Regions from separate parts of the Leuconostoc sp. LN180020 genome, predicted to be linked through region 2. Evidence: riboswitches for the same ligand, from Rfam matches in the RefSeq annotation. Region 2 holds a riboswitch; the other holds the start of a gene.
What was found. Region 2 has a riboswitch for FMN ahead of FAZ25_RS08500 (ECF transporter S component). Riboswitches for the same ligand answer to the same signal wherever they lie in the genome.

Region 1 (4,848 bases), 150 kb from region 2:
AGATCGAACAACTATGAGCCGTGTTGAGCAACGTCAGCCAAAAAAACGAAGCAAAAAACGAATTATTTTAATGATTTTAGGATTTCTCATACTTCTAGGTGCAGGTTTTGGTACCTACTATGCAAGTAGTGTGAAGAGTTCGTTGGATAAAGCCTACTTTGCAACCGGACTAGGTTCAGAAAAAGAAGCAAGCACACTAATTAAAGAAAAAAAGCCGATTTCATTTCTAGTGCTCGGGACAGACACTGGAACGGATGGTGGATTTGGCTCTGGAAGAGACAGAGTTGGGCTAACTGATTCCTTGATGTTAGTGACGGTGAATCCACAAAAAGAGACAACAACATTAGTTTCAGTACCCCGAGATATTATGACCTCTATTTCAGGATTTGAAAGCAGCTTTCCACAAAAGCTAAATGCCGCGTATGCATTTCGTGAAGCCTCAGACGATAAAGCCTCTTTAGGAGACGGTGTTGGGACAACTATGGAAACGATTCAAAAAATGTTTAACATACCGATTAACTATTTTGCCATGGTTAACATGAGTGGTTTGGGAGATGTTGTTGATCAATTAGGAGGTGTCAAAGCCAAATCACCATTGAGCTTTAAGTTTAGCCAAGACACGGCGCATGAGGACGGTAATAATTTGTACGATTTTACCGAAGGCAAAACAAGCTTTGAATACGCTGCAGACGGCGAAAACTTTAAAAAGTATGACAAGATGGATGGCAAGGCGGCGTTAGCCTTTTCACGTATGAGATATCAAGATCCGCAAGGCGATTATGGTCGTACGCAACGCCAACGAATTTTGTTGCAGGCCATTATGACAAAAATTAAATCTGATCCGTCAACGATTCTCAATACGAAGTTTATTAGTGCCACAACTAAAAACATTGCATCAAATATGAAGATGTCGGATATGTTGGCACTCGGCTCAAATTATATGAATGCGACAAAGACAATTGACTCATATACAGTTCAGGGTGAAGGTGAGATGTATGACGGTGTATCTTACCAGCGTGTGACAACGGCGCAACGACAGGCTATTACTAACAAGTTGAGAGCAGCACTTGAATTAAAACCTGAAGATACTGGTTCGGAATTTGGTAGTACAGTGACAGAATCACAGATTGCACAAGTGGGTTCTGCCGATACATTATTCTCACAATTCAATACAAAATCGAACGAAAATTTGACATCTAACTAATCTTGTCATGTACTAAGTTAGTGTGTTAAAGAGGGAGCACTACATGAACATATTTTCATCATTTCAAAATCGCCGATTCTATCGGTATTTTGTTTTGTCTGTCATTATTTTACTGATTGTTTTACTCAAACAGTTTATGACGTTACTGTTATTAACAATTATTTTTTCTTATCTTGCGATGAATGCTGGCAAAAGGGTGCAACGCGTGACACGCCTGTCACGGTCATTATCAATTGCGCTTGTTTATATCGTCGTGATGGCTTTTATCATCTGGGCTGTCGAACACGGGGCAAATACTGTTGCACATCAAGTTAAGAGCATGATTCACTTAGCAACCGATTCTAGCTGGCACACAACGGGTATTTTTAAAGAAGTTTACAAAAATATTCAGCAGTACAGTAACTCCTTGAATACAGAGCAGTTAATCTCTAAAGGATTTACCCAATTGAATCAAGTTGGACACGTCCTTTATGAACTGATTTTGGCGTTACTGTTTAGTTTTATATTCAGCATGACTTACCCACAATTACGGTCATGGTCTATGACTTTCATACATAGCCCTTATAAAAGATTTTTTGGTGAGTTTTATATTATCGTGCATCGCTTTATCATTATTTTAGGCCGTTTATTTGAAGTCCAGCTAATGATTTGTGTAATTAACACGATTGCAATGGTTATCGTATTAACCTTTTTGAATTTCCCTTATTTAATTGGTTTTGCGATTTTGATTTTCATCTTAGGTTTGATTCCGGTTGTCGGTGTGCTTATTTCACTTGTACCGCTGACAGTGACCGCGTTTATTATCGGTGACTGGCATACAGTATTGGTTATATTGGTTGCTGTTGCTGTAATTCATTTTATGGAGTCATATTTTTTACATCCGCACTTTATGTCACAACGCACGCATATGCCAATATTAGTTATTTTACTTAATCTAATTATTATGGAAAAAGTTTTTGGTGTTTGGGGTTTAATCATTGGGTTGCCAATCTTAACATTCTTGTTAGATTTCTTCCGAATACAAAAATTCAAAGCGTAATATCAGAATAATTTGTTTACAGCGTACATTATTGTGCGTTTTTTTATTGACATAGCATTGTTCAGATGTTAATCTGTAAAGGTTAAATTAATTAATCTTCGGGGCAGGGTGTAATTCCCGACCGACGGTAAAGATCTTTAAGATCTAAGTCCGTGACCTGCATTATTTATTAATAATGCAGTTGACACAGTGTAATTCTGTGACCGACAGTTAAAGTCTGGATGGGAGAAGATTTAAAATAATAGACTTAGCTAGGATAAGTCTGTCTTTTTTGAATCGATCTAAATACTTTAAACCCGATGTTAATAAAATACGTCGGGTTTTTTGTCCTGAACAAACAGGAGGTAAAAGATGGATGATTTAACATATATGGCATTAGCAGCAAAAGTAGCTGCCAAAGCAGGACCAGATGAAACATATGAAAATCCACGCGTCGGAGCAATTATTGTTAAAAATGGGCGGGTCTTGGCGACTGGATATCATCATTCTTTTGGCGCAGCGCATGCTGAAATTAATGCTTTTGAAAATTTAAGGGATCAAACATATATTGTTGATTCAACGATGTATGTCACATTAGAGCCGTGCTTTGTCACGGGAAAGGTAGGTGCGTGTGCGTTAGCAATAGCCCAATGGGGAGTCAAACGTGTTGTAGTTGGTAGTTTTGATCCTAATCCCGATACACATGGACGTAGTGTTACATTTTTAAGACAAGCAGGTATCCGTGTCGATGTTTTGGGAACAGAAGATAGTCAAATATTAAATCCCGCATTTTATCATTATTTTGAAAGACATTTACCATATGTACAGTTGAAACTAGCGGAGTCTGCTAATCACTTTGTGGCGTCTTCACAAGGACAATCCACAAAAATTACAAATCGGTTAGCTGACATTGATGTGCACAAAGAGCGTGCTAGTAAAAGTGCTATTCTAATTGGTAGTGAAACTATGTTGATTGACCAACCAAATTTAACAGTCCGACATGTACCAATAAATCATCAACAACCTTTAAGGGTAGTGATCGATCGACGTGGCCGCTTACAAAATAAAATGGATCGAGCGACAAATAATTGGTTAATCTTCACGACAAACACGGACTTTGCAAAACAATATGACAACGTTCTTTTAATGTCACATGGTTTACTTAGTGTCCTGACAAGTTTAGCTAGTAAGAATATTCAGTCTGTTATGGTAGAGGGTGGGCCGTCATTGATTACAGCATTCTTAAAAGCGAATCTCTGGCAAGAATTCATTGTTTATACAGCAGATAGTATATTACCTGAAGACGGGGTGCCCAGTGTACAACCATTGTTTAATTCAGTGTCTTCATATCGTGTGGGTAATACGCTTAAGAGTCGTTATCTAAATGATAGGAGTGTGTCATGTTTACAGGAATAACACAGACAGTGGGTCAAGTTATAACAAATGAAAGTCTCAAAAAAAATAATCAGCATATCACAATTGAAACAAAAACGCCCTATTTTTCAGAGGCAACTATCGGTGATAGCATAATGGTCGACGGCGTATGTTTAACTATTACTCATAAAACAGACCATACTGCTAAATTTGGTATTATGAGACCAACTTATGAAACAACCATTATTGGTGATTACATGATGAGACAATCAGTTAATCTTGAAAAGGCAATAAGTGCGGGGGAGAGATTTGATGGCCACTTTGTCCTTGGTCATGTTGACGGCAAAGCTGAAATTGTGAATAAGCAGGTGATAGATAACACGATTTTACTTAGCTTCAAGCCTAAAGAGTCTATCTTGATGAGAGAAATAGTTGCTAAAGGTTCTGTCGCAATATCAGGCGTAAGCCTCACGGTGATTGAAAAAACCAGTCAGACGTTTCAAATTGGATTGATTCCCCATACGCAGTTACAAACAACATTATCAAAATTAACTGTTGGTCATTGGGTAAATATAGAAACGGATATTTTGGCTAAATATATGACAGGAGGGCAATATGTTGGATAATGTTGTTGAACAAAGCGTGCGAAAAGCAGTTACTGCCCTAAAACAAGGCGCATTTGTGATCTTGACTGATGACCAAAATCGCGAACACGAGGGTGACTTAGTAGGACTTGCATCGTTTGTGACACCTGAACGAATCAATAGTGCATTGACATTGGCTCGTGGTGTGCTGGCCGTTCCTATGAGTAAACAACGCGCAGATAAGCTAGGTCTGAGGCAAATGACAGACCATAATTCTGAAAAATTTGCCACACAATTTACCGTCAGTGTTGATCATATCATGAGCACGACTGGTGTATCCGCTTTTGAACGGGCAAAAACTATTCGTGAGCTTGCAAATCTTAGTGCGTCAGCTGAAGATTTTGAGACACCGGGACACGTATTTCCTCTAGTAGCTAACGAAGGTGGCGTGTTATCAAGGCAAGGGCACACAGAAGGGGCTGTTGAATTAGCCAAAATTGCTGGAGTACCACCGATTGCTTATATTATTGAAATTCTTGATAAAGACGGTCAAATGGCCCGAGAAAAAGCATTAGAAAGTTTGGCAGAACAGGAAGGCATGATTAAATTGGCGATTTCAGATATCGTTGCCTTTAAACAAGCCCAAAATCAGTATCACGTTAAAGAAG
Region 2 (4,848 bases):
AGTGAATTTGAGGGGCCATTAGATCTGCTGCTACATCTTATTAAGAAAGCGGAATTAGATATTTTTGATCTGCCTATTGCTGTGATAACTGAACAATATTTATCATTCATTCAAAAACAACAGAGCATGCAATTAGATGTTGCTAGTGAGTATTTGGTCATGGCAGCAACGCTTGTTCAAATTAAATCATCTGATTTACTGCCAAATGACACAATTGAAGTTGACGATATTGAAATGGATTTTCTTGATCCTAAAGAGACACTAATGTTGCAATTGTTAACGTACAAGCAATTTCAAGTGGCAAGTGAATCCTTGCGAGAACGCGAAAATACCAACCAACAATCATTTTCGCGTTTACCAGCCTTGTCACCGGAATTCAATCAAATGGCAATAAAGCCGCTCGCACCAGGGCTTGAACTGATAGATTTACAAGTTGCTTTTGAACATCTTTTACGTAAAAAAAGGCAGCAACAACCAATTAGTAGACGTGTTGTCAGTGAAAAATTTACGTTAACGATGGCATTTGATTATATTGCCCAACAGCTACAAGGACAACCCAGAGGCGCAATTATAGCCTTTGATGACTTGTTTGAGAATATGGCTGATAAGGAAGCAATGGTTATGATTTTTTTGGCTTTACTTGAAATGGCTAAGGAAACTAAAATTTCGTTTCACCAAGCTGATGCATCAGCTGATATTTTTTTAGAAATTGAGACATTAAGTGATGATGAATAATTTAGCGCAAATAGAGGCCTTGTTATTTGTGGCTGGCGATGAAGGGATTACTAGTCAAGCGTTATGCCAAATAACACAATTTGATAAGCCGGCAGTGATTGCATTAATTGAACAATTAGCTAATAAATATGCTAATGACACGATGAGCGCTCTAGAAGTAAGAGAAACTGATGGCGCTTACCGATTGGTCACCAAGCCTAGCTTAGGGGGCATAGTTAAAAACTTTTTTGATGCACCTGACAATGCCACACTTTCCCAAGCACAACTTGAAACATTAGTTATCGTAGCTTATAAACAACCTGTGACACGTGTGGAAATTGACCAAATTCGTGGTGTACAGTCGGCGGGCACGCTTCAAAAATTGATGTTACGCCAGTTGCTTGTTGAAACTGGGCGAAAAGATGAACCGGGACGGCCAATTATGTATGGTACTTCAGCGATGTTTTTAGATTATTTTGGTCTCAAGTCGTTAACTGAGTTGCCACCGTTACCTGATTTTGAAACGTTAGATGTTGATGATGGTGGGACATTATTTGCAAACGTACTGGAATCAGAAAATTTAGAAATGAAAGAAGGGCAAAAAAATGTCTGAAGAAGAAATGCGTTTACAAAAAGTTGTTGCCCAAGCGGGGCTAGCTTCACGAAGAGGAGCTGAAACAATGATTACTGAGGGGCGTGTCAAAGTCAATGGTGAGACTGTCACAACACTTGGTGTCAAAGTTGGCATACATGACACTGTGGAAGTAGATGGTGCGCCGATTGAAGGACGTGAAAAGCTAGTTTATTACCTATTGAATAAACCCCGTGGTGTCGTTACCACAACTAGCGACGAGAAGGGTCGTAAGACAGTTCTGGACTTACTAGAAGATATTGATCAACGTGTTTACCCTGTTGGACGACTAGACTATGATACGACTGGCGCCTTGTTACTGACTAACGATGGCACTATTGCTAACCAATTAATGCATCCAAAGTCACGTGTCGACAAAATTTATCTTGCTAAGGTGTCTGGGATTGCGACTGTTGAAAAATTAGCGCCTTTGAAGCAAGGCGTTATCATCAAAGGCCGAAAAACAGCGCCAGCTCGTGTCACGATTGAACGTGTCGACAAAGATAAAAAAACTAGTATGGTACGTATTATTATTCATGAAGGACGTAATCATCAAGTCAAAGATATGCTGCAAAAAGTGGGCTTACCAGTGGATAAATTAACGCGTGAACAATATGCTTTCTTTGATTTAATTGGCTTACAGTCCGGTGAATATCGTAAATTAACTGGTGTTGAGGTTAAACGACTCAAAGCACAGGATTATAAAAATTATCGTAGAAAATAAATAGATTGCTTTTAATCAGTAATTTTGTTATGATATCAGTTGTAAAATTAAATATTACTTCAGGGTCGGGTGTAATTCCCAACCGGCGGTGAGACATGTTGAACATGGTAAGCCCGCGACCTGTGCAAACAGCTGATCTGGTCAAATTCCAGAGCCGACCGTAAAGTCGGGTATAAAGAAGTTAAAAAAGAAAGTTAAGACTGCCTTTTTGTGATACCCTGACAAATTGTGCAGTTTTTTTGAGGCAAAGAATATGTCTATTTCATTTACACGTACACAGCATCTGACCTTGATTGCTATTTTAAGCGCAATCTCATTTGGTCTAATGCTTTTTCCGCAGGTACCCTTGATTCCGGGAGCGGATTTCTTAAAGCTTGATTTTTCCATTGTGCCTGTCTTACTAGCTGGTTATTGGCTTAATGTCACGGCCGCTATGTGGGTTGTCATACTGCGAACAGTCTTAAAGCTCATTTTGGCAAATGAGGGAATTAATACCTATCTGGGGTTGCCTGTCAATTTAGTAGCAGTAATGGTATTTACCTTGTTAATGTTTTGGGTCATGCCAATGTTTGAAACGCGTCAATTCCCACGCCAATTATTAGCAATAATCATAGCAACAGTTGGGTTAACTGTTGCTGCTGTGTTGATGAATTGGTTCGTTGCTGTGCCACTTTATTCGCAGTTTGCACATTTTGACATTGCGCGAATTATTGGCCTGGGACGTTATTTTATAGCCATGGTGATACCATTCAATATTGCACAAGGCATTATTTGGGGGCTAACAAGTATTATTGTGCTTTCGGTTCTGAAACCGATGCAACGTAAAGTGATATCTTAATGAAACGTTATAAACAGAGACGACCTCAATGTGGTAAACTTTTAAGTGAACCTATTATAATGGAGGTCGTTTTATTATGAGCGATTTTGACCCAAATAACATGAGCCGTATGGCACGTTCAAAAAAACAAAAAGTTGAGCCTGAATTTGCGCGCCAATCAGATAGAAGCAGCCATAAGCATAAGGGCTTTAAAATATTTTTGATTGTTTTGGGATTTGCTATTTTATCAAGTGTGCCCATTTATGGTGCACTTGATCACCAGAAAACGCCACAGCAGATAGCGACAGCAACTAGTAAAAAGTCGACATCACAGTCTCAAAAAGCTTCATCTGAACAATCATCTGAGACATCAGCACAAAGTTCCTCAGAACAAGCAAGTTCATCGGAAACAGTGGCTAGTAGCACAGAAGCGCCAGCTGCGGCTTCAAGTGAAGTAGCTGCCAGCAGTGCACCGACGGCACCAAGTACGCCAACAACTAATTCAGCAGTGTTGGGCGCTAGCCAAACACTATATAATTTTGCCGTGACACATGGCATGACAACGGATCAAGTCATTGCGCTTAATCCTGGTTTGTCAGTGAATAATTATACACAATATGCTGGCAGAACACTAAATGTTAAATAACTAATTTTAGAGGTTGATATGAGTCACAATTTTCAGATTGCAATTGATGGGCCAGCGTCGGCTGGAAAATCAACAATTGCTAAAATATTAGCAACAAATTTAAAGTATGTTTATGTCGATACCGGAGCCATGTACCGCACCATGACTTTAGCCGCTAAACAGGCAGGTCTGGCTTATGAAGATGAACAAGGTGTTGTTGATTTACTTGCAAAAACAGTGATTCGTTTTGAGCCCGGAGTGCCAACGCAGCGTGTTTTTCTGAACGATAGTGAAGTGACAGAGGCGATTCGTTCGACTGAAGTCACTAATAATGTGTCGTTGATTGCTTCTTATAAAGCTGTCCGAGCAGACTTGGTTCGTCGCCAACGTGACATAGCCAATAGTCAAAATGTCATTATGGATGGACGTGATATTGGGACAACGGTGTTACCAAATGCTCAAGTTAAAATTTTCTTGGTAGCTAGTGTGTTAGAAAGAGCAGAGCGACGTTACAAAGAAAATAAAGCCAAGGGCATGACAGTTGATTTAGAAACACTAAAAAGTGATATTGAAACACGAGACTACAAAGACTCTCATCGAGCGATCAGTCCTTTGATACAGGCAAAAGACGCGATTTTGGTAGATACTACCGGACAAAGTATCCAAGCTGTAGTATCAGAGATTACAAAGATTATTGAAAAAAAACAGAAACCCTAAGTTACAGCGTGAAAACGCTGTTTTTTACTATACAAGTGGCAATTATTCTGGTAAACTATACCCATAGTGTAAATTGTAGGAGGACGTTAGACGTCATGAGTGAAACAAACAACGAGTTCTTAGCAGCTCTCGAAAGCGCAGCAGATCAAATTAAGGTGGGAGATGTTGTCACTGGTGAACTTTTAGCCATTGATAATGATAACCAAGCGGTTGTTGGTTTGTCTACCGGTGAAGAAGGAGTTGTGCCAGCACGTGAGTACTCAGACGATCGTAACATCAACCTGGCAGACGAATTGAAAATTGGAGACAGCATTGAAGCTGTTGTTATTTCTAATGTTACTAGCGACAAGGAAGGCGTAGCTTACTTGTTGTCAAAGAAGCGTTTAGATGCACGCAAAGCATGGGAAAACTTGGACTTTGCTGAAGGCGACACTGTCGATGCAAAGGTTGTTAATGCAGTTCGCGGTGGCTTGATTGTCATGGTTAACGGCGTACGCGGTTTCGTGCCAGCATCAATGGTTGCAGAACGCTTCGTTTCTGATTTGAACCAATTTAAGAACAAAGATATTAAAGCACAAGTTATTGAAATTGACGCTGCTAATGCACGTTTGATTTTGTCA

Region 1: another riboswitch for FMN. It lies ahead of ribD (bifunctional diaminohydroxyphosphoribosylaminopyrimidine deaminase/5-amino-6-(5-phosphoribosylamino)uracil reductase RibD); the one in region 2 lies ahead of FAZ25_RS08500 (ECF transporter S component).

What each region holds. Positions count from the first base shown of each region.
Region 1 is NZ_CP039736.1:1,505,880-1,510,727, reverse strand. It holds gene FAZ25_RS07795 (LCP family protein) at 1-1,204, shown strand, start outside; gene FAZ25_RS07790 (AI-2E family transporter) at 1,248-2,243, shown strand; FMN riboswitch at 2,334-2,480, shown strand; gene ribD (bifunctional diaminohydroxyphosphoribosylaminopyrimidine deaminase/5-amino-6-(5-phosphoribosylamino)uracil reductase RibD) at 2,595-3,638, shown strand; gene FAZ25_RS07780 (riboflavin synthase) at 3,623-4,222, shown strand; gene ribA (GTP cyclohydrolase II) at 4,212-4,848, shown strand, end outside.
Region 2 is NZ_CP039736.1:1,658,607-1,663,454, reverse strand. It holds gene FAZ25_RS08515 (ScpA family protein) at 1-735, shown strand, start outside; gene scpB (SMC-Scp complex subunit ScpB) at 728-1,327, shown strand; gene FAZ25_RS08505 (pseudouridine synthase) at 1,320-2,069, shown strand; FMN riboswitch at 2,121-2,256, shown strand; gene FAZ25_RS08500 (ECF transporter S component) at 2,323-2,907, shown strand; gene FAZ25_RS08495 (brain acid soluble 1 family protein) at 2,984-3,532, shown strand; gene cmk ((d)CMP kinase) at 3,551-4,228, shown strand; gene rpsA (30S ribosomal protein S1) at 4,324-4,848, shown strand, end outside.